Regions from separate parts of the Micromonospora sp. NPDC020750 genome, predicted to be linked through region 2. Evidence: riboswitches for the same ligand, from Rfam matches in the RefSeq annotation. Region 2 holds a riboswitch; each other region holds the start of a gene.

Region 1 (7,646 bases), on a different contig from region 2:
ACGTGCTGCACGCCCACCCCGAGGGTGCGCGGCCAGGAGAGCCGCTCGTCGGGGTGGACCACGTCGCCGGGGCGGACGGACCGGCCGTTGCCGTGCAGGGACCACGGGGACCAGCGGGCGCGCGGCTCGGTGGGGGTCTGGGTCATGGGACGCCCTTCGCGTCGAGGTGCTGACGGGGGCGTGGACGACCCTGGGAGTTGTTTCTAGCAGAGGCCGGCCGACCCGCATATCCGCAGGGTCCGGGTCACCTGGAAGCGCAGCGCCGGCACGGGTGGCCGCTCAGGCGACGCCGGCGGGACGGAACTGGACGCTGACCCGGGGCCCGACCGGCCGGACGGTCTTCGGGATCGCGTGCTCCCAGGTGCGCTGGCAGGTGCCGCCCATCACCACCAGGTCGCCGTGCCCGAGCGGGAAGCGCAGGCTCGCGGTGCCCCCGCGCGGGCGCAGCAGCAGCGGGCGGGGCGAGCCGAACGAGACGATGGCGACGATGGTGTCGGTGCGCGCGGAGCGGCCCTGGGTATCGCCGTGCCACGCGACGCTGTCCCGCCCGTCCCGGTAGAGGCACATCCCGGCGGTCACGAGCGGTTCGCCCAACTCGGGCGTGTAGTGCGCGGTCAGGGCCGCCCGCGCCGCGGTGAGCACCGGGTGGGGCAGCGGCCGGCGGGCGGCGTACCAGCAGAGCAGCCGGGGTACGTCGACCTCGGCGTCGTACATCGTGCGGCGCTCGGCCCGCCACGGCACCTCGGCGAGCAGGGTGTCGAGCACCTGGTCCGAACCCAGGACCCAGCCGGGCAGGTGGTCCACCCAGGCGCCCCGGTCGAGCGGGTGCCGGCGCAGCCGGCCGGCGAGCGGGCCCAGCGAGGGCTCGTCGGGGGTGAGGTCGAGCATCGACGGCTGGTAGGCGGCACCGGACATGCGCCCACCCTAACGGCTCGTTCGTACACCCGTACGACTGCCGTCCCCCCTCAGTGGTGGAGCATCCTGCGTACCCGCCCCTTGACCGCGGCCCGTACCCGGGTCCGCAGCCGCTGCGCGTCCAACTCCTCGATGCTCTTCTTGAGCTCCTGGTTCCCGTCGCGCAGCCACTGGATCCGGGCGATCAGCTCGCCCGGGTCGGTGGCCGTCTGGGCGCGGACCGCCGGGGGATAGCTCGTCTCGGCGACCTGCCGGTCGAAGCGTGCCGCGGCGTCGCCGTCGGCGAAGGAGTGCCCGAGGTCGTGCCGGGCCAGGAACGACATCATCGTCTCGAACCTGGCCCTGTGCCCGTTGTTCAGCGCCGTGTAGTCCGCCTCGTCGTAGAGCGCGACGGCGTCCACGTCGGCCGACACGTCCTTCATGATCCGGTGCGGGATGTCGAAGTACCGGGCCAGCTCCAACGTGCGCGAGTCGTGCGCGAACAGGTAGCCCGGGGTGCCGGTGATCAGTGCCGTGATGGTGCCGTGGATGCGGGTGCCGAAGTTGAAGTCGAACCCGGACAGGTAGTCCATCCAGGTCCACGGGTCGACGAACATCCGCACCTTGTCCTCGACGAAGAGCGGGTGCGAGGTGTGGATCGGGATGGCGGCCTGCTTGCCCCGCTCCTCCGGCAGGTCGCCGTAGAGCAGGGTGCCGAGGGTCTTCAGGTCCTGCGGGAGGTAGCGCAGGTTCGGGTAGCGCTGGTGGTGCGAGGTGATCACCTTCGCCATCGACCTGACGTACGGGGAGACGGTCAGCGCCACCCGGTCATCGACGGTGAGCGTCGCCTTCCGCTTCTCCACCCGCAGGCTGTCGCCGTGCAGGAACATCGACGGGCAGCCGATCACGTCGACCGCGGAGAAGCCGAGGCTGCGCAGGTACCCCTCGGTGATCTCGCCGCGCACGCCGATGCTGTGCGACCGGTCGAGCACCGCCTTCACGAACGGCTTGACCACGTCGTCGATCGGTCGCAGGTACTCCCGGTCGCCGTTGACGTCGGTCTGCGCGCCGACGCCCAGCACCACCACCGGGATCTTCAGCCGCTCGATGAGCCGGGTCATGTTGACCAGCCGGTGGGTGTAGCTGCGCCGGAACGCGTTCGCCAGCGGCACCACGAAGACGTCGTACCGCTCGTTGATCTCGTCCGCGTCGCGCGGGTTGGCCTGGAACTTCGACGAGGTGATCTGGGCCGTCGAGGTCCGCAGGATCTTGTGCGCCGAGTGGCTGAACACGAGGTTGCCGGTGTTGTCACCGATCCAGTTGCGCTCGAACGTCTCCTCCGGCGAGTAGACGTCGAACGGGCCCTTCTTGGCCCGGAGCAGGATCCGCTGGTGCATCGGTGCCGTCCTTCTCGTCGTGTCCACCCCGTCGAGGGTGCGCCGGCGGGCGCCGACCAGGCGTGGCCCCACGAGATCGGGGCACGCCCGTTGGTTCCGAGACCGCGATATTAGGCCATCGGACACCTGCTTCTGGCATTCACGTCTCCCGGCGAGCGCCGACGCGAGGGCCGGGCGGGAACTGCGGGTAGGGTGCCCGGCGGGCGGCACCCACCGGCCCGCCACGACGCGGCGGCGCCGGCTGCCCGGCGCGACACGAGGCGAGGAGGCGCGGTGTTGGTGACCCTGCGGACGGACGGACCGCCGGCATGACCAGCACACCGACCGTCGTACGACCCGAGTCGCCGGCCCGCCCGGCGAGCCGGCTGCCCTCGCTGACCGGGCTGCGCTGGATCGCCGCCCTGCTGGTCTTCGGGTACCACGTCGGCACCATGCGGATCGTCGCCGAGCCCGACTACCAGGCCGTCATCGACTGGCTGTTCACCCTGGGCCTGTCCGGGGTGGAGTTCTTCTTCATCCTCAGCGGGTTCGTGCTGGTCTGGTCGGCCCGCGACGGGGACCGCCGCCGCGACTTCTGGCGCCGCCGGCTAGCCAAGATCTACCCCAACCACCTGCTGATGTGGGCGGCGGTGCTGCTTACCGGCGTGTGGGTGTTCGCCGACCCGGTCAACCCCCGCGCCGCGGTGGAGAACCTCCTGCTGCTCCAGGCCTGGGACCCGACCCCCGGCTACTTCTACAGCGTCAACTCGGTGAGCTGGTCGCTCTCCTGCGAGCTGTTCTTCTACTTCTGCCTGCCGTTCGCGCTGCCGCTGGTCCGCCGAGCGCGGCCCGGGGTGCTGTGGGCGGTGGTGGTCGCGGTGCCGCTGCTGATCGTGGCGCTCTGGCCCGGTCAGCGCCTGGTGCCGCAGGAGAGCACCTGGTGGTTCACCCAGGTCTTCCCCGTCGTGCGGTCCCTGGAGTTCTGGATGGGCGTCGCCGCGGCCGAGCTGCTGCGTCGGGGGCGCTGGCGGGGCCCCGGCCTCACCGCGGCCAGCGTGATCTTCGTGGCCACCTGGGTCGTCGCCTCGCAGTGGATCCGCGCCGAGCTGTGGGCGGCCCTGCTCGCGGCGGCGTACCTGTTGGTCATCGCAGCCGCCGCCGCCGCGGACGTGCGCGGGGCACGGACGCCGTGGCGGTCCCGGCCGATGGTCTGGCTCGGCGAGGTCTCCTTCGCCTTCTACCTGGTGCACGTCTTCGTCATGGTCACCGTGCTGCGGCTGGCCGACCGGCTCGGCGTGGGGCTGCCCGGCTGGTGGGGACCGCTGGCCGTGGTCGGCTTCCTGCTGGTGAACCTGGGGCTGGCCGCGTTGCTGCACCGGTGGGTCGAGATGCCGCTGACCCGCCGGCTCGGGCCGCCCCGCCGGCCCCGCCCGCCGGCTCCCGGCGGCGGGACGGTCCCCGGCGACCCGGCGGGGCCGCCCGGGCCGGCGACGACGGCCGCCCCCGCACCGGCGCACCCCCGCGAGCAGGTCGCGGTCCCCGAGCGGCGCTGACGGCCTCGCCCGCTGGCACCCGGCCGGGTCGGCTGACCCGACCCGACCCGGCCCCGGTTGGTCGCGGTGCTGCCCCGAATTTCTTTATGACGCCGGTCACATCGCTCGGGTAAACGGGCAGTCGACCCATCGGGGCGGGTCCACCGACATAACTCGCCGACGATCAAGACTGATCGTCCGGTTGTCGCCCGAGGGCACCCCGAAGGCCCCTAATCCCATTGAGTCACGTCAGTTCCCAATGTGCCGCAAGAAAGCTGATCGGAGAGGGTTTACGCAGGTAGGAAGGGCTTGGCAGGGCCTCGACCGGCCAGTAATGTCGGCCCGTCCGGTGCGGTACCCGATCGCAATAGGCGACGCCGCGCCGACCCGCTCAATCGTGACCATCACGAACCGGGGACCCAGTGCACATGTGGGGTGAATCCGCGGGCCACGGCCCGCGGTAGGGCGATCTTCCCGCCCGAATCCGTCAGCTAACCCGGTAGGCGGTGTCGGAAGGAGTGCCATCCTCGTGCAGCGCGACCCCATCCCTCGGTTGTTCCTCCACCGCGGCGCCGTGGTGCCCGCGTCCGTCGCCCCCGGGCTGACGAACTGACCGGCGCACCCGCCCGTACGCCCGGCTGACCGGGCATCTTCCCAGAGCTGACCTGACCGGCTGTGGACGTCTCGTCCACGCCACCGTGCGACGACGCATGCCCAGGTGCCCCCGCTCTCCGCCCCATCCCCGTGGAGGAACACGTGAACGACCACCTCAAGCGGCAGTTGCGACGTCTCGCCACCGAGCGCCCGTACCAGGTCGTCGCCGGCTCGGCCGCGGCGCTCCTGCTGGCCTCCGGCACCGGTGTGTTGCTGGCCGGCACCGACGACACCCCCGCGCCGCGGCAGACCACCAACGCCGCCGTGGCCGAGATCGCACCCCGCCTCGACAGCGCGGCCAGCCGCGCCCAGGCCCGGGTCGGCGCGACCGAGTCCTCCAGCGCCTCGCCGTCGCCGAGCGCCACCACGGCCGCGCCGAACCCCGACCTGACCACCAGGGCAGCCCCGAAGCAGACCACGGCGAAGCCGGCCACCCCGAAGTCGCCGTCGTCGAAGGTTCTCGACTACGCCTACCAGGCGCAGACCACCTACTACTACTGCGGCCCCGCGGCGGTGCGCAACGCGCTCTCCGCCACCGGCGTCGGGAGTACCCAGGACGGGCTGGCCAGCCGTCTCGGCACCACCGAGATGGGCACCAACTCGGCCGAGGACACCACCCGGGTGCTCAACGCAATGGTCAAGGGCGACCCGTACCAAACCCGGATGATCCCGGGCGGCGCCGCCACCGGGGCCCAGATCGACCGGCTCAAGGCGGACGTGGTGAAGGCGGTCAGCGCCGGGCGCGGCGTCGTGGTGAACATCGCCGGCGACGCCACCGACGTCGACGGCGGCTGGCACTCCTTCCCCGGCGGCCACTACATCGCCGTCGTGGGCTACCGCAACGAAGGCCGTACCGTGCGGATCGCCGACTCGGCCAACCCGGCCGCCTCGGCGTACTGGATCAGCACCACGGCCCTGGCGCACTGGGCGGCGACCAGGGGCTACTCGGCCTGATCACCCTCCCCCCACCGGGCCCCGGCTCTCCCCGTGAGCCGGGGCCCGGTGCTGTCCCGCGCCGTCCGGCATCCGCGGCCGTCCAGGTGCCGTCCGGCACCGCGGCCGTGACCGAACCCGTCAGCTCCGGCCTCAACCCTGTGACGCGAACTTCTTGATCATTGCGGGAAGCGGGCGGGGGAGGGCGGGGTCGGGCGGGGGGTGGGTGGGGTCCAGGTCGGGGTCAGCTCGCGGCGGGCCGCTGCCAGGAACGCCTCGGCGTACTGGTGGGTGGGGAAGTCGCCCAGGTAGCGGGAGCGGGTGGCCCAGCGGGCCGTTGCCTGCGGGTCGGTGTCGAGCAGCTGACCGAGCACCTCGTCGAGGTTGGCCGCGTCGCGTCGCAGTACGTAGCCCGAGCCGGCCAGGGGGAACCGCTCGACGAACCGGTCGCCGTCGCCGCCCATGTCCGTGACCGCGTACGGCTTGCCGGAGTAGAGGTAGTCGGAGATCACCCCGGAGACGTCCGAGAGCAGCGCGTCGGAGCGGTTCACGCAGTCGACCAGGGACATCTCCCGGCTGGCCGCAGCGCCCCAGACGTGCTGCCGGCCGGTGCGGGCCCGGTCCGCGGCGAGCAGCTCCGTGAGCCGGGCGAGCTGCCGCGCCGACCCCGGATTCTGCCCGGTGTACGGGTGGGCGCGCAGGATCACCGTCGCGCCCCGGGCCAGCAGCCCCCGGACGAGGGTTTCGCCCACCGGCAGGGAGCAGTAGTTCGCGTCGGCGTGGTGCCCGGTCCAGGTCGGGGTGTAGAGCACCGTCGGGTTCGGCAGACCGGTTGCCGGCTCCCGGCGTACCTCGATCGACTCGACCTGCGGGCGGCCGACCACGACGAACTTCTCCGCCGGGATGTCCACCCCCGCGCGGGCGTACCGCTCGATCGCGGCCGGGCCGGCCACGAAGATCCGGTCGAAGATCGCCGAGACCGGGTTGGCGCTGGGCGCCTTGTCGCTGTCGCCGTGGTGGATCTGCACGTGGGTGAGCTGGGTGAACCGGATGCAGTGGCTGTTCTTCGCCCCGTGGTTGACGTAGAAGGCCACCTTGAGACTCGGCACCAGCGCCTCGTCCATCGCCTTCAGGGTGGGGCAGTACACCACCGGCGCGGTGGTGGCCGCGGCGATCGGGGCGAGGAACTCCGGCTCCCGCACCATCACGAGGAACGGCCGGCCGATCCGCTCCAGGTAGGGCAGCCACATGGTGACCTGGTACTCCGACCCCGGCGGGGCGGAGAAGTGCAGCAGGAACTCCGGCTGGTACGCCCGCAGCGCCCGGGTCACCGCGCCGCCCCCGGTCCCCGGCCGGAACCGCCTGCGGGCCAGGTCCAGGGCCACCGCCCCGGCGCCCGCGCCGACGCCCAGCGCCAGCAGCAGGGCGACGAACGCCGGCAGCGCCAGCGCGGCGGCCAGCGCCACCGCGGCGAGCAGCACCAGCAGGGCGTCGGCCAGCCGACCGGCGACCAGCGGGGCCCACGACCGGACCGGGAGGTTGGCGGCCCGGATCTCCAGGTCACCGGCCTGCCGCAGCGGCCCCACCAGCAGCACCAGCCCCAGCAGCGCCAGGGCCGTGGCGGCCAGCGCCGGGTCGAAGCCGGCGTCGAGCCGGCGGGCGTACCCGACCAGGATGCCGGCCGCGAGCAGCACCGACTCGGCGGTGCTGTCGGCGGCCGGCCGGACCCGGCGCTCCCAGCCGGCGGCGGCCAGGGCCGCCACCGCGAACGCCAGCCCCCAGCCGGTCGCCCCGGTCAGCGCGAGGGCGAGGAACGCCAGCACCGCCAGGCCGGTGGTCGCCACCCGGGCGGTCAGTTTCCTGACCAGGTCACCACGCATGTCGTTTTCGCTTCTCCCGCCGTGCTGCGGTGGCCGTCGTCGCTCAGCCGGCCGTGGCCGGGGTCGCCGTCGGGCCACCCTGGGCGGGAACGTTCGCGGCGGGCCCCTCGCCCGGCGCGCGCCGGACGTCGATGACCTGCCCGGTCAGGTCGGAGATCAGCACGTCCAGCGAGGACTGGGCGACGGTCTCCGCGGCGAGCAGGGTGTGCTCCGGCTCCTCGCCGAACGCCTTGGTGCGCATCGGGGTGGCGGTGCGCTCCGGGTTGATGCAGTTGACCCGTACGCCGAACTCGGCCCACTCGTCGGACAGCGCCTGGGTCAGGTTGACCAGCGCGGCCTTGGTGGCCGAGTAGAGCGCGTAGCGGGCCCGGCCCCGG
Region 2 (7,646 bases):
ATCTACGGCCGGGTCTACCTGGGCACAAACGGCCGGGGCATCCTCGTAGCCGACCGGCTCGGCGGCACGCCCAGCCCGTCGCCGACCACGCCCGCGCCGACCACCCCGGCACCCACGACGCCCCCGCCGACGACGCCCCCGCCGTCGCCGACCACGCCGGCCCCGGCCGGCGGCTGCACGGCGACGTACAAGGTGACCGGCTCCTGGTCGGGCGGCTTCCAGGGTGAGGTGACCGTCAGGAACACCGGGTCACCGAGCAGCGCCTGGTCGGTGGCGTGGAACTACGCCGACGGGCAGCGGCTCACCCAGCTCTGGGGCGGCTCGTTCACCCAGACCGGCGCCCAGGTCGTGGTGCGGGACGCCGGCTGGAACGGTGCCCTCGGCACCGGCGCCAGCACCAGCTTCGGCTTCCTCGGCAGCTTCACCGGGGCGAACTCGGTGCCGGTGCTGAGCTGCACCGCCACCCTCGCCCGCTAGCCACCGGCACGGCCCGGCGTCCGGGCCCCGACCGGACCGGCTCCCGTAACCGGTCAGCCGGCCCGGCGGCGCGGCGGGAGATCATCGCCGCGCCGCCGGGGCCGGTCGGGTCAGCCTTCGAGGCCGACGGGGGAGTCGGGCCGGTCGACGTCGACGAACTCGATGTCGTCGGCGTCCCGGCCGCCCCGGCCGCCGGCGGCCCGCGCGGCCGACCCCGCGGCCCAGCCGACCGCCGCGCCGACCAGCGCGGCGCCGATCAGCAGCGTCCAGGGCAGGGCCGGGCGGCGGCCGGCGAGCGCGTCGAAGGCCAGCAACGCCCGGCGGCGGGCCGTCTCGGCCGCGGAGCCGACCAGGTCACCGGCATCGTCGGCGAGGCCCGAACCGTTGCGGCGGGCCGAACGGGCGGTGTCCCGGACGTTGTCCCCGGCGGAGCTGACGGCGGAGACCAGGTGCTGCCACGCCTGGTCCGCGATTCGCTCGGGCTTGCTGCGGCGTTCCAGCAGATCGGTTCCGAACATCGTTCTTACCTCCTCGGGGTGCCGAAGCTTGCGGCCACTTCGGCTTTTCGGCTAGGGCAGGGCTCGGGCGCCCCGCCCACCGGCATGGTCCGGCGGGCCCGTCCGCCCACTCGGGCAGTGCCCCGCCGGATCCGGCCGCAAACCCGGCCCGTCCGGCGGCGGTCCGTCCGGCGGCGGTCAGCGGACGGACACCACGGCAGCGCCACGGGCGAAGTCGTCGCCGTCGTCGTCATCGTCGTCGTCACCCGCGCCGCCGAAGCCGCAGGCCAGCATGAGAGCGAGCAGTGCGCCGACGCCGGCGAGGCCGGCCAGTCTCCGGATCATGAGTGGTCCTTCCGTGGTACGGGTGACGGGCGCCACCGAGCGTAGGCGGGGCGGGCAACGGCGGCGGTGAGCTCTCTCACCCGGTCCGCTGTGGGCGGGGCGGGGCGCGCCCGGCGCACAATGTGCGCGCGAAGGTCGGGGGTCACCGTTACCCTGGGTCGGCGACGTCGGCTCCGGGTCGATCGTCCGCTGAGCAGGACGTGAAAAGTCCGGATAAGGGCCGGCCCGCTGTGCCCTGATCCATGAATTGCTCATCCCGAGGGGTGGCGACCGAGGCCATCGGAGGAATACTCTCGGTCGCGGCCCGCGTACTGATGAGGCGCCCGTGAACGGGCGAGTGGAGGTGCTCGCGTGAGCCTGTCGATCGTGAAATCGGTACTGTCGGGTGGTGTCATCGAGATCGTCCCGCGCGGCGAAATCGACGTCGACACCGCGTACGAGGTGCGCGAAGCCATCGCAGAGGTGCTCGCCAAGGGGCGTCCCGCCCGCATCGAGCTCAACATGCGCCTCGTCACCTTCATCGACTCCGTCGGTATCAGCGCGATGGTGGCTGGTTTCCAGACCGCCGAGGTCAGCAGCGTGAAGCTGGTCGTCACCGAGCCGAGCCGGTTCGTGCACCGGCAGCTCTGGGTGACCGGGCTGCTCGGCCTGTTCGGCGCTCCGGAGCCCTACTACGCGGGTGCCGGCGCTGCCACCCCCGAGGTGCTGCCCGGCGCCTGACGGCCGTCCGCGCCGGGTGCCCCCCCGGGGCGGTTCACCGTGGGCCGGTCACCTATGGGCCGGTCACCTATGGGCCGGTTCACCGTGGCCGGGGCGGTGGTCCTTCCCTCCGGGGGTCGGGTGGGGGACGATCGGGACGTGCTTCGGCGAGACACCTTCCAGTATTCGGTTCAGGCCCGCTGCCCGCGGGCCGAGGCGGTGGCGCTGCTCGGCGACCCGGCCCGGCAGGGCGAGCTGCATCCGCTGATCACGCGGGTGCGCCGGCTGCCGCCCCGGCCGGGCGCCCGGGTCAGTTATGCCATCACCGACCGGCTCGCCGCCGGGCCGCTGCGCTTCCCGGTGACGTACCAGGCGGACGTGCTGGTCGCCACCGACGACGAGATCGTCACGGTGGCCCGGCAGCGGCCGGCCACCACCGTGCGCAACCGCACCCGGCTGCGTGACGAGCCGGGCGGGGTGGTCCGGATCGACGTGGAGATCACCCTTGCCGCCCCGGCGCCGCTGTTCCGGTACGCCTTCCGGCAGGCCCGGTCGGCGCATCTCGGGCTGGCCCGGAGGTTGGGAGAGGTGCTGGACCGCGCCGGGGACGGCCCGGCCCAGCCGGCCTGAGCGGCGCGGCCGGGCCCACGGCTTGTGCGTGTGGCCCCCGGACGGCGGGGGCCACACGCCGCGCGGTCAGTACACCGACAGGTGCACGTGGTTGGTGTGGTCACTGGACGGGTCCCCGTTGCCCCCGCTGTACGACTTCCAGCCGCTGCTGGGCAGCCAGATCTGCCTGAACCAGATCACGTACAGCACGGCGAGGTTGTCCGCGTTGCGGATGTAGTACGCCGCCAGGTTGTTGCCGTAGGTGCGGTCCCCGCCGGAGGCCACCCCGCCGAAGCCGCCCTTCTGGGCGGCGAAGTCGCACGCCCGTCCCTTGGGATGCTCGCCGGAGCCGCTGGGCCGGTGGCAGGAGACGTACCGGGTGAAGCCGGCCGACTTGGCCTGCTGGAGCGCGTGCAGCGTCCGTGGGGTGATGCAGCCGTTGGCCGGGGTCGGGTCGTTCACGCTGCACGACTCCGACGGCCAGGACCCGTCGGAGTTGCGCTTCGCCGGGGTGGCGTTCGCGCTGGAGGTGCCCCGGTTGGCCCCGTCGCCGCTGGCGCTGGTGCTGGCCTTCTCGTTGGCCACGGTCAGGGCCTGCTCGGCCTGATCCTTGCGCTTGGCCATCACGGTGACCTGCTTGCGCTGCTCGCGGATCTCCCCGTCGAGGGCCAGCCGGGTCTTGGCGGCCTGGTCCCGGGTCTCCAGCAGGTCGCGCAGCGCCCGGTCCTCGTTGGTGGCGACCGCGTCCAGCGCGGCGACCCGGTCCAGGAAGCCTGCGGGGTTGGTGCTGTTGAGCAGCGCGGACACCGGGCTGAGCCGGCCCGACTTGTACGCCACGCCGGCGATCTCGTCGACCTTGGCGCCGCGTACGGTCAGCTCCGCCTCGACCGTCTTGAGCTGGCTGCCGAGCTGCTGCTGCCGCTTGACCGAGCTGGCCAGGGCTCTCTTGGCGTCCAGGTAGCCCTTGCTGGCCGCTTCGAGTTGGGCGCGCAGGGCGGGGGTGCCGCCCTCCTCGTCCTGGCCGGGCGTGGGGGCGCGCAGGCCGGTGGGTGGGGCCGCGCCGGCCGGGGCCACCGGCCCGAACCCGAGGCCGACGGCGAGCGTCAGCACCAGCATCGCCGCCATCCGGGCGGCGGTCCTTCGTACAGGTGCCACTACTGGCATACGTATGTCCTTCCGTCAGTCGCCGACCGGGTTAGCTGACGGGTTCGGGACGGAAGATCCCTACCACTCAGGCGGATGCACCCCACGAACATGGTTCCCCGGCTCGCCAGGAGGCGATTAGGCGGCGGCCACCGCAGGCGCCGGAGGGCGCCGCCCGGCGGAGGCCGGATGAGAGCTTACCGGTGCGGATGAGACCCCCGCTGTCTCCGTGGCGGACGGTGCGTGGGCCAATACTGTCAAAACCGGCATGCAGGCACAATACACCACTTAATTGATGGGTGTGGGTATCACCAGCCGGTCGGCCCGCAGGGGCCCGCCGACGCCCCGGGCTCCACCTGCAACGTGGCGTGCTCGATGTGGAAGTCCTCGTGCAGGGCGGTGCGGGCCGCGGTCAGCACCGCGCCCACCTCGGCGTCCGGCGCCATGGTCAGGTGGGCCGAGGCGACCTCCATGCCGGAGGTCAGCGTCCAGACGTGCAGGTCGTGCACCTCGACCACGCCGGGCACCGCCGCCAGCCGGTCGTGCACCGCGGTCACCTGGAGGTGTTCCGGCGCGGCCTGCACCAGGATGCGCACCGCGGCCCGCCCGAGCCGCCAGGTGCGGGGCAGGATGAACACGCCGATCGCGACGGCCACCAGTGGGTCCGCCCACCACCAGTCGGTGACGGCGATCAGCGCCGCGGCGCCGATCACCCCGACCGACCCGAGCAGGTCGCCCAGCACCTCCAGGTACGCCCCACGCATGTTGATGCTCTCCTTCGCCCCACTGCGCAGCAGGGCGAACGCGGCGACGTTGGCGAGCAGGCCCAGCGTCGCCACCACGAGCATCGGGCCGACGGTCACCTCGGGCGGGTCGCCGAACCGGCGGACCGCCTCGACGAGGACGTAGACCGCGACGCCGCTGAGTAGGACGGCGTTGCCGAGCGCGGCGAGCACCTCCAGCCGGTAGAGCCCGAAGGTGCGCTGAGGGTCGGCGGTGGCCCGCCGGGTGGCGGTGATCGCGGCCAGCGCCATGCCGATGCCGAGCACGTCGGTGAACATGTGCCCGGCGTCGGAGAGCAGCGCCAGCGAGCCGGTGCCGAACGCGGCCACCGCCTCGACGATCATCAGGGTGGCGAGCAGCCCGAAGGCCGCCCAGAGTCGCCCTGAGTGGCGGTCTGCGGCGTTCGCCACCGCGCCGTGGTGGTCATGACCTGCGCCCACGCCAACACCCTCCGTCCCCGATCCGAACCCGATTTAATGTATGCTCACATCGCTATGTATGCAAGTAAAAGTCGGGCGTCCGACCGGGGACGTGGGTGCCGGCCGGTCAGCCGGTCGGATCGATCGTGGTCAGCCGCTGGGTGGCCCGGGACAGCGCCACGTACAGCGTCCGCACGCCGGAGCCCGGATCGGCCCGGATCTCGGCCGGGGCGACCAGCGCGACCCCGTCGTACTCCATGCCCTTGGCCTGGAGACTGGTCACCACCTGTAGGCGCGGCGCGGCCAGGCCGGCGAGCCAGCCGGCGACCTCGTCCCGGCGCGGCACCGGCGTGATCACTCCGACCGTCCCCTCCACGTCGCGGAGCAGCGCGGCGACCGCCGCGACGGTGGCCCGTTCCAGCTCGGCCGGCGGCACGGTCAGCACGACCGGCTCCACGCCGGTGGACCGCACCGCGCTGGGCAGCCTGAGGTCCGGGTAGAGCCGGCGGATCTCCGCCGCCGCCACCGCGAAGATCTCCGCCGAGTTGCGGTAGTTGGTGGTCAGCTCGAACTGGTGCCGGCGCCGCCGGCCCAGCGCCTGGTCCCGGGCCCGGGTCAGCTCCTCCTCCGCGCCCGTCCACGCGGTCTGCGCCGGGTCGCCCACCACCGTCCAGGACGCCAGCCGGCCGCGCCGGCCGACCATCCGCCACTGCATCGGGGAGACGTCCTGCGCCTCGTCGACCACCACGTGCGCGTAGTCGCGGTAGTCCTCCGGACGCTGCCGGGCCGCCTCCCGGGCCGCCCGCTGCCGGTCGGCCTGCGTGCTCAGCTCCCGCACGCCCCCGGCGAGCTGGAACGGGTCCCGCTTGGCCCGCTTCGGCTGCATCGGCTTGCCCAGCAGCGCGTCCAACTCGTCCAGCAGGGCGATGTCGGCGATCGTGAGCCCCTCGGCGTCCAGCGTCCGGTAGGCCTCGGTGAGCAGACCGATCTCCGCCCGGGACAGGATCCCCCCGGCGTACCGGCGCAGCCGGTCCGGGCGGGCCAGCCAGCCCAGCACGTGCCGGGGGTGCAGCCGGGGCCACCACGCCTTGAGGAACTCGCGGAACTCGGACCGCTCGGCGATCTCGTCCTCGAACGCGCGCTGCTCCGGCAGCCGCCCGACGTTCATCCGCCGGGCCTGGGCCCACAGCGCGGCGAACACGCCGTCGAAGCCGGCCCGGCGCGCCTCGTTGCGGCGGGCCCCCCGGGACAGCGCCCGGTCCCGGATGCCGTCCAGCTCCCGGCGGTCCAGCCGGAGCAGGGCGCCCCGGTAGAGCAGGCGCAGCTCGCCCGGCCCGCCAGGCACCGCGTCCCGCGCAGCCTGCTCAAGCACCCGCCGCATCCGCAGCGATCCCTTCACCGCGGCCACCTCGGGCGGGTCGGTGCGGGTCGCGTCCATCCCCGGAAACAGTGAGCCGAGCGAGTGCAGCGTCGCGGTCTCCTCGCCCAGCGACGGCAGCACCGAGGCGATGTACTCCACGAATACCGCCGACGGGCCGACCACCAGGATGCCGCCGCCGGCGTACCGGCTGCGATCGGAGTACAGCAGGTACGCCGCCCGGTGCAGGGCGACCGCCGTCTTGCCCGTCCCCGGGCCGCCGGAGACGATCGTCACCCCGGAGCCGGGGGAGCGGATCGCCTCGTCCTGCTCCCGCTGGATGGTGGCGATGATGTCGCGCATGCCCCGGCCGGTGGCCCGGGACAGGGTGGCCAGCAGCGCCCCGTCGCCCACCACCGCCATGTCCGGTGGGGCAGCCGCCGGGTCCAGCAGGTCGTCCTCGATCCGGGTCACCCGCTCGGCCGAGGACCCGATGGTGCGCCGCCGCACCACGCCCAGCGGCTGCGCCGGGGTGGCCTGGTAGAACGCGGCGGCGGCCGGGGCCCGCCAGTCCACCACCAGGGTCTCCGCGTCCTCGCCGCGCACCCCGAGCCGTCCGACGTGCAGCACCTGCCGGTCGCGCAGGTCCAGCCGGCCGAAGACCAGCCCCTCGTGTTCGGCGTCGAGCCGGTGCCGGCGCTGGGCGGCGTGGAAGACCATCGCGTCCCGCTCGACCAGCGCGCCGAAGTTGCCCACCCGGGCCAGTTGGTAGCCGTCCTTCTCGGCCTGAGCGGCTGAGCGGCGCAGTTCGCTGAGGCGGGCGTACACCCGGTCGAGATGCCGCTGCTCGACGGCGATCTCCTGCTCCAGGGTGGTCCGGTCGGTCACGCGCAGCTCCTCGCAGACGGCGGCGGACGGCCGCGCCGGGGCGCGGGCCGCGCCTCGGGCTAACCGGAGAGGGTACGGCCACCGGCCGACCGGGACGCGGGGCCATGCCGCCGCCGCGATCCAGCCCACGTCCCGGACCGCCGCTCACCCCTGTGGCGCGGCTCCGGTCAGGCCGGGGAAGCCGTGTGCGGCGCGCCCGCCAGGACCCGGTGCAGCACGCCGGCCACGGCGGCGTTCACCTGGCCCGGCCGCTCCATCATCAGCATGTGCCCGGCGCCCGGACAGACGGTCAGCTCGGTCGCCGGCAGCGCCGCCGCGATCGACTCGGCGCACGGCGGCGGGGTGAGCCGGTCCCGGTCGCCGACCAGCGCCGCCGCCGGGAGGCGGGCCAGCGCGGCGAGGGTGTCCAGCCGGTGCTGCGTCCCGATC
Region 3 (7,646 bases), on a different contig from region 2:
CTTCTCACCCCGGATCACCGTCCGGTCACCGGGGGCCGAGCCGTCGAACGTGGTGGCCCGGTAGTACTCGCCGGGCAGCACGTTGCCGACGGAGTACCGCTGGCCGGCGGAGAGGGTGTACTGCAACGGCGAGATCGGCTGGTACGGCACGCCGGCCGGGTATGCCGCCTCCTCCGGGTACGCCCGCCCGTACACCGGGATCGTCGCCTTCCCGGCCTTCGGGGTGGCCACCAGGCCGACGGTCCAGGCCGCCGTGGGCGCGGACGCCGGGTTGTGGAACCACGCCTTCTGCCCGAGGTACCAGATCGCCGTCCAGTCACCATCACGGCCGGCCAGGGCGTACGTCTGCCCGGTCGACGCGCGGGCGCCGTGGTCCGAGACGGCCATCGTGGCCGGCGAGCCGTTCGGACGCAGGGCGATGTCGTTGACCAGCGGCGCGTCGGCGCTCGGCGCGCTGCGCAGCACCACCGCCGAGGAGCCGCGCGAGGGGCAGGGCACGCCCGCCGTCACGCAGCCGGTGAATGCCGGCCGGTTGGTGGCGAAGTCGGGGTCGATCCGCACCATGCCGGTCAGCGGGGTGCCGGTGTTGAGCTCCGGCGCGCGCAGCAGGTCGAAGTAGTGCGACCAGTCCCAGTACGGGCCCGGGTCCCAGTGCATGCCCCGCACGTTCGCCGCGACGGTGCCGGGGACGTTGTCGTGGCCGATGATGTGTTGCCGGTCCAGCGGGACGCCGTGCCGCAGCGCGAGGTACCGGACCAGTTTCGACGAGGTGCGGTACATCGCCTCGGTGTACCAGGTGCCCTGGGCGGCGAAGCCCTCGTGCTCCAGCCCGATCGACTTGGCGTTGACGTACCAGTTGCCGGCGTGCCAGGCGACGTCCTTGGTCTTCACGTGCTGGGCGATGTGCCCGTCGGCCGAGCGCAGCGTGTAGTGCCAGCTCACGTAGGTCGGGTCCTGGACCATGTTGACCGTGCCCGCGTAGCTGCCCTCGGTGTCGTGGATGAGGATGTACTCGACCTTCTGCCGCTTGGGCCGGTCGGACAGGTCGTGGTTGCCGTAGTCGCCGGGGTCGGCACCGAGCGACTGGTAGGGGGCGGGGATCCACTCGCAGGAGATGGTCGACGGGCACTCCAGGCCGTCGGGGCGCGCCGGCAGGCGCAGGCCGAGCCGGTCCAGCCAGGACTTCTGCGGGGTCACCGCCCGGGCGGCGAGGGTCACCCGCTGCCCGTCGTCGGTCACCCGGCTCTCGCCGCCGGCGATGGTGCCGAAGACCTCGTCGGCGAAGGCAGCCGCCGCGTCGGCGCCGTCCGCGCCGGCGTACCGGGCCACCGCGCCGTACCAGGCCGCCGGGTCGGTGCCGGCCCCGACCGGGGCGCCGATCTGCCGCTGGTACGACGCGAGCAGCGCCGCCCCGCCCCGGATGTTCGTCGGCGCGTCGGCGCGCAGGGCAGCCTCGTCGGCCCCGGTCAGGGTGGCGGCGGTGTCCAGGGTCTGCAACGACGCCGCGGTCGGGGCCTCGTCGGCCGAGGGCTGGGCGGCGGCGGGGGCCGGGCGGGAGTCGTCCCCGCGCGGGTCCTCGTCGCCGGAGTCGTGGTGGGTGCCGGTGGGCAGGCCGGTCACGTATTCGGCGTCGGTGAGGTGCATCGGCCCGTACCCACCGCTGGTGCTGGGGGTGCCGGCGTTGGTGTCCCAGCGGGACTGGAGGTAGGAGACGCCGAGCAGGACGCTCTCCGGCACGCCGTACTCGGCGGCGGCGTCAGCGTACTGCTGCTGGCGGTTGGGGGTCTGGCCGGCCGCGGCCGGGGAGGCGGTGGTACCGAGGGGCACAAGGGCCGTGGTGGCGGCCACGGCGGCGGCGAGCAGGATCCGTCTGCTCGACGACACGACAGAACGGGGCATCGAACCTCCTGGTTGGGCGTCGGATGAGGTCACCCTTCCGCCGTCGTCCTCCCACGTCAATAGCTTTCCACCAGGTGTCGCGATGTGAAGGAATCTTCCGCACGGTGGCGTGGTATGGCGTGTCATCGCCCGGCGGGTTGCGGATCGATAACGGGCGTCTCTACTCTGGTCAATCGTCGGCCGGTAGCTGTATCGCCCAGCCGGGCGGTGACGGTCCGACACCGCCGAGTCGCCTCCGGGCGAGCCGGGGACCCAGGTACGCCGGGGTGAATCCGCAGCGCCGCTGCGGTAGGGCGCTCTCCCTTCCCGCCCGAACCCGTCAGCTAACCCGGTAGGCGGTCAAGGAAGAAGGAGAACGGAGCCAGGTGGCACTCCCTGCCCTGCGGCGCCCGTCACGCCGGTCGGCGCACGCCGACCGGATGCCGGTTACGCCGCGCCCACGCTGGTCACGCTTCACCACCGCCCTCGCCGCACTGGCCGGCGCCGCCGTCGTCCTGACCGGCGCCCCGACCTCGGCCCAGGCCGATCCCTCGATCGCCGAGATCGAGCGGCAGATCGACCAGGACTGGAACAAGCTCGAACCGCTCATCGAGCGGCACAACGCCACCCGTCAGGACCTCGCCCTCAAGCGTCGGCAGGCCGACGCCGTCGCCAAGCAGATCGGGCCGCTGCAACGCCGGGTCGACGAGGCGATGGACAAGGTCAGCGGCCTCGCCGTCGAGGCGTATAAGAGTGAGAACCTGTCGGCGGTGAACGCGCTGCTCGGCAGTCGCTCGCCCGGTCAGATGATGGGACAGTTGGAACTGCTCGACCAGTTCGCCGAGCGCCAGCAGCGCGACATCCGGGCGGTCATCGACCTCCGCGACGAGCTCGATGCGAAGAAGAAGCCGTTGGACGAGATGGTCACCCAGCTCGCCCGCACCGAGGCGCAGCTCGCCGCCAAGCGGAAGCAGATCAACGCAGAGATCGACCGGCTCCAGAAGCTGCGGCTCAAGGTGTACGGCACCGGCGGTGGCGGCGCGCTGCGTCCCGCTCCCTGCCCGGCTGCCTACCCCGGCGGCGGTGCGGGGGTCGCGGTGAAGTTCGCGTGTGCCCAGATCGGCAAGCCCTACGTCTGGGGCGCCGAGGGCCCCAACTCGTACGACTGCTCGGGCCTGATGCTCGCGGCCTGGGCCAAGGCCGGCGTGTCGCTGCCGCACAACGCGGCCCAGCAGCGGTCGGTGACCGCGCGGGTGAGCCGCGCCGACCTGCGCCCCGGCGACCTCGTCTTCTACTACGCCGACCTGCACCACGTCGGCATGTACGTCGGCGGCGGCTGGGTGGTGCACGCCTCCCAGGCCGGCCAGCCCGTCAAGATGAAGCGCATCGACGACGGCCAGATCCACAGCTACGGCCGCCCCGACTGAGCGGCGAGGGGCCCGTTCCGCGGGACGGGCCCCTCGACCACGCCCGCGCCGTCAGCGGGTGGGCCAGGTGCGCCAGTTCTGCCAGGAGCGGCTCGGCGTCGGGCCGCGCTGGCCCTGGTACCGCGAGCCGTACACCTTCGACCCGTACGGGTGCTCGGCCGGCGAGGAGAGCCGGAAGATGCAGAGCTGGCCGATCTTCATGCCCGGCCAGAGCGTGATCGGCAGGTTCGCCACGTTGGACAGCTCCAGCGTGACGTGACCGGAGAAGCCCGGGTCGATGAACCCGGCGGTCGAGTGGGTGAGCAGCCCGAGTCGGCCCAGCGAGCTCTTGCCCTCCAGCCGGCCCGCGAGCTGGTCGCCGAGCGAGATCACCTCCAGCGTGGAGGCGAGCACGAACTCGCCCGGGTGCAGCACGTACGGCTCGCCGTCGGGCACCTCGACCGCCGAGGTCAGGTCGTCCTGCTGCACCGACGGGTCGATGTGCGTGTAGAGGTGGTTGTTGAAGACCCGGAAGAGCTTGTCGAGGCGCACGTCGATGCTCGACGGCTGCACCAGGGTGGGCTCGAACGGCTCCAGCGCGAGCGTGCCAGCCTTCAGCTCGCTGACGAGATCGCGGTCGGAGAGCAGCATCGGCACACCATAGCGACCCTGGTCGGCGGGCCTGTCATCGCCTACGGCGACCGGCGCGCCGCGCTCGCCTGTCGAACACGTGTTCGATAGAATGCCCACATGGCTTCCTGGTCCGAATTCGCCGCTGACGAGCCACGACTCGCCGGCGGGATCCGCCTCCTCATGCAGCAGTACGGGCCGGGCTTCGGCTACCTGGCCACCGTCCGCGCCGACGGTGGGCCCCGGGTGCACCCGGTCTCCCCGGTGATCACCGACGACGGGCTCTTCTGCTTCATCGTCGACTCGCCGAAGCGGCGCGACCTCGAACGCGACGGCCGCTACGCGCTGCACTCCTTCCCGCCGGAGGACAGCGACGACGAGGCGTACGTGGCGGGGCACGCGTGGCCGGTGACCGACCAGGCCCGGGTGGCCCGGCTCGCCGAGCTGGGGCGGGCCGCCCCGCAGGTGGACTGGCGGCTGTTCGAGTTCACCGTCGACGTGGCGATGCTCGCCCGCCGCTACCAGGGCGGCGCCGTCTTCCCGGGCGGCGGGCCGGGGCAGCCGGCCGTGCAGGTGTGGCTCGACCCCCGGTCCGCCGGTGACCCGGGTGGCGCCCCGGTGGGCGTACCGGATCAGGGGCCGACCCGGCACGCCTGCGGCGCCCACCGCGCGGCGGCCTGACCCCCGACGACGCCGGTGCCGGCCCCGTCGGAGGACGGGGCCGGCACCGGAGGGTCAGGAACAGGGGTGCGTCAGGCCGCGCGGTACGCGTTCCACGCGGTCAGCATCCGGCTCGCCTGCCCGGCGGTGAACTGGTGCATGCACGAGTCGTAGGTGTAGTCCATGAAGTTGGTGATCGGGTCCTTGCCGGTGGCGGTGCAGGTGTCCCGCCCGGTCGGGCACTCGTACGCCGGCGACGCCTCCGCCGGGGTGTCGCTCACGCTGTCGCCCGAGCCGGAGCAGCCGCCCTGGAAGGTGTGGTACAGGTTCAGCCAGTGGCCGACCTCGTGGGTGCCGGTGTCGCCCTGGTTGTAGTTGGTGGCGGTGCCACCCGGCAGCGACTCGTTCAGGGCGACGACGCCGTCCATCTTGTCGAGGGTGCGCTTCGGGAAGGTCGCCCAGCCGAGCAGGTTGTCGCTCAGCTCGCCGAGGTAGATGTTCAGGGTGTTCTTGCCGCCCTCACGCAGCGAGGTCTTCATCGAGCGCTCGGCCGACGAGCCCGACACGATCGGGTACCACGCCGGGTTGGTGACCCGGTTGATCTTCTGGAGCTGGAAGCCGAAGGCGGTCGCCGCGCCGCCGGTGGCGCCGCTGTAGGCCTGGTTCAGCACGGCGATCTGCGAGGTGATCAGCGAGTCCGGGATGTTGCCGCCGGCCCGGGTGCTGTTCTCCTGGATGACGTGCACGACGACCGGGATGGTCACGGTCGCGAGCGTGCCGGCGCCGGCCCCGGCCCGGAAGTTGGCCCGCTCGCGCAGGGCACCCGCCAGGTCGGCCTCGCGCTCGCGGACCTGGGCGGCGGTCAGCTCGTTGGGTTCGTGCTTGGTCTGCGCGCCCGCCTTGACCCGGGCGTCGGAGTGCACGTCGGCCGGCTCGGCGCACGTCTGACCCGGGGCGGCGGAGAAGGCCGATGCGGCGGGAACGACGCCCACGGCGGCGGTGCTGAGCAGGAGTGCGAGGGTCGTCGACGCGACGCCGGCGGTACGCCGGGTCAGCAGGTTGGCACGGAGTCCCATGGGCCCACCTCTTTCTGGCGGCGCGGCAGGGGGTGTGTCGCGCCGTGGCTGAAACTTGTGGCAGACGTTACAACCGATCGAAGGATTTGAGAACGGCTATATGTTGCCGGTATGAAACTTCTACGGTTCATCGATGGCTCGGGTCATCGCGGGGAGGCGGTGAGGTGGCCATGGACCGGGTTGGGCGGAGTGCGGGCAGCGGCGTCGGCCCGGTGCGGCTGCCGGTCGGCGGCGCGCGACGGGTGCCTGGATGCACCCGGCGCAGCCGTCGGGTACAGTGGTGCCGCCTGCGGGTGTAGTTCAATGGCAGAACATCAGCTTCCCAAGCTGACAGTGCGGGTTCGATTCCCGTCACCCGCTCCACCACGAAGGCCCTGGTCAGGACGCGAGTCCCGGCCAGGGCCTTCGACGTTGCTGACGCTTACCGCGCTTGCCGTGCCCGATTCCGGGTCAGCTGAGCGCGGGGTGGGCTCGGGCATGCGGTGCCCCGCTGCGGTAGGTAGAGCCAGGTATACCGCTCGGGTACCGGCGCCTCGACCGGGGGCGCGGGCTCGTGCACCATCGCGCCCCGAACGGGTGGTTCCTAGGGTTGACCTGTGCGAATTCGAAGAATCACCGCGATTGTCGCCGCCGGTGCACTGACCCTCGGCGGAGTACTGACCACGACTGTCGCGTCGGCCGGGGTTGCCCAACGGCAGTCGGTGAACTGGCACGGCTGCCTTACCGGTCCGGCCGACGAGCTGGGCGCCGCTCTCGACGACGCGGGTGCCCAGTGCGGCGAGGTGACCGTTCCGGTCGACTACAGCCGCCCGCACGGCCCTACGACCACGGTCGCGATGGCGCGGATCAAGGCGACCGATCCGGCCCATCGCCGTGGCGTCCTGATGCTCAACCCGGGAGGCCCTGGAGACAGTGGGATGGGGATGGTGCTTGCCGGCGAGCAGATGCCGGACGTCGCGGCCCGGTACGACCTGATCGGGATGGACCCGCGGTTCGTGGGCCGGAGCAGCCCGATCGAGTGCCGATGGGAGACCAACACGTTCCTGCGTTCCGCCGGCCCGAGCCAGCGCACGTTCAACGAGAGCGCGGCACTGGCCAAGGAGCTCGCCGCCGGGTGTGCGCAGGGCAACCTCGATCTCCTGCCGCACGCGTCCACGCGGAACACCGCCCGGGACATGGATCTCATCCGAGGCGTCCTGGGGGAACGGAAACTGTCCTACCTCGGCTACTCGTACGGCACCTACCTGGGTGCGGTCTACCTGCAGATGTTCGGCTCCCGCGCCGACCGGGTGGTGCTGGACAGCGCCGTGGATCCGGCCATCTTCGGCCCGGCCCTGTTCTCCCGCAACGCGGCGGCGATCCAGGCCGCACTCGAACACTGGGCCGCGTGGGCGGCCGATCACAACGGCGAGTACGGCCTGGGCGCCACCGCCAGCGAGGTGTTGGCCGTGGTCGACCGCATCAACAGCGCCAGCGCTCGCCGTCCGCTCAAGATCGGCACGTACGCGGTGGACTCGCACGTGTTGCCGTACTTCCTCTTCGCCCACCTCTACGACGACCTCGTCGAGGGCTACGCGGATCTCGCCGAGCAACTGCGGGTGCTCGACGCTGCCGCACACGGCGAAGCGACGACGCCCACACCGTCGCTGGAGGCGTTTCTCGCCGGTCTGCTCACCGGCGACGGCTACGCCGCCGATCGAGCAGGGACCCCCGTCCTCTGCGCCGACCGCGCCGCTTCCCGGGATCCGGGCACGTATTTCCGCGACATTCAGGCCCACCGCGCCGACGAGCCCCTGTTCGGGCCGTTGACCCGCAACATCACGCCGTGCGCGTTCTGGCCGGTCCGGCCGGCGGAGGCGGCCACGACGATCCGCAACAACGCGCCGGCGCTGATCGTCGGGGCTGACGGCGACGCGGCCACCCCGTACCCGGGACAGCAGGCGATGCACCAGGCGCTGGCGGGCTCGCGGATGGTGACGCTGCGCGGCCGTTTCGC

What was found. Region 2 has a riboswitch for cyclic di-AMP ahead of ACH4T9_RS13325 (coiled-coil domain-containing protein). Riboswitches for the same ligand answer to the same signal wherever they lie in the genome.
Region 1: it holds a riboswitch for cyclic di-AMP, as region 2 does, so the genes downstream of both, ACH4T9_RS28265 (C39 family peptidase) here and ACH4T9_RS13325 (coiled-coil domain-containing protein) in region 2, are expected to answer to the same signal.
Region 3: it holds a riboswitch for cyclic di-AMP, as region 2 does, so the genes downstream of both, ACH4T9_RS23135 (NlpC/P60 family protein) here and ACH4T9_RS13325 (coiled-coil domain-containing protein) in region 2, are expected to answer to the same signal.

Annotation. Positions count from the first base shown of each region.
Region 1 covers NZ_JBIRTH010000011.1:245,782-253,427, forward strand. The annotation lists gene ACH4T9_RS28245 (uracil-xanthine permease family protein) at 1-146, opposite strand, end outside; gene ACH4T9_RS28250 (alpha-ketoglutarate-dependent dioxygenase AlkB) at 280-915, opposite strand; gene ACH4T9_RS28255 (polysaccharide pyruvyl transferase family protein) at 966-2,291, opposite strand; gene ACH4T9_RS28260 (acyltransferase family protein) at 2,600-3,823, shown strand; cyclic di-AMP (ydaO/yuaA leader) riboswitch at 4,181-4,323, shown strand; gene ACH4T9_RS28265 (C39 family peptidase) at 4,547-5,410, shown strand; gene ACH4T9_RS28270 (CDP-glycerol glycerophosphotransferase family protein) at 5,569-7,269, opposite strand; gene ACH4T9_RS28275 (D-ribitol-5-phosphate cytidylyltransferase) at 7,313-7,646, opposite strand, start outside.
Region 2 covers NZ_JBIRTH010000003.1:593,941-601,586, reverse strand. The annotation lists gene ACH4T9_RS13350 (cellulose binding domain-containing protein) at 1-477, shown strand, start outside; gene ACH4T9_RS13345 (hypothetical protein) at 588-995, opposite strand; gene ACH4T9_RS13340 (hypothetical protein) at 1,173-1,319, opposite strand; gene ACH4T9_RS13335 (STAS domain-containing protein) at 1,671-2,039, shown strand; gene ACH4T9_RS13330 (SRPBCC family protein) at 2,178-2,648, shown strand; gene ACH4T9_RS13325 (coiled-coil domain-containing protein) at 2,715-3,791, opposite strand; cyclic di-AMP (ydaO/yuaA leader) riboswitch at 3,796-3,925, opposite strand; gene ACH4T9_RS13320 (cation diffusion facilitator family transporter) at 4,079-4,993, opposite strand; gene ACH4T9_RS13315 (HelD family protein) at 5,100-7,217, opposite strand; gene ACH4T9_RS13310 (alpha/beta fold hydrolase) at 7,385-7,646, opposite strand, start outside.
Region 3 covers NZ_JBIRTH010000007.1:356,373-364,018, reverse strand. The annotation lists gene ACH4T9_RS23140 (N-acetylmuramoyl-L-alanine amidase) at 1-1,899, opposite strand, end outside; cyclic di-AMP (ydaO/yuaA leader) riboswitch at 2,112-2,252, shown strand; gene ACH4T9_RS23135 (NlpC/P60 family protein) at 2,265-3,305, shown strand; gene dcd (dCTP deaminase) at 3,357-3,935, opposite strand; gene ACH4T9_RS23125 (pyridoxamine 5'-phosphate oxidase family protein) at 4,035-4,595, shown strand; gene ACH4T9_RS23120 (zinc metalloprotease) at 4,667-5,650, opposite strand; tRNA gene ACH4T9_RS23115 (tRNA-Gly) at 5,940-6,013, shown strand; gene ACH4T9_RS23110 (alpha/beta hydrolase) at 6,247-7,646, shown strand, end outside.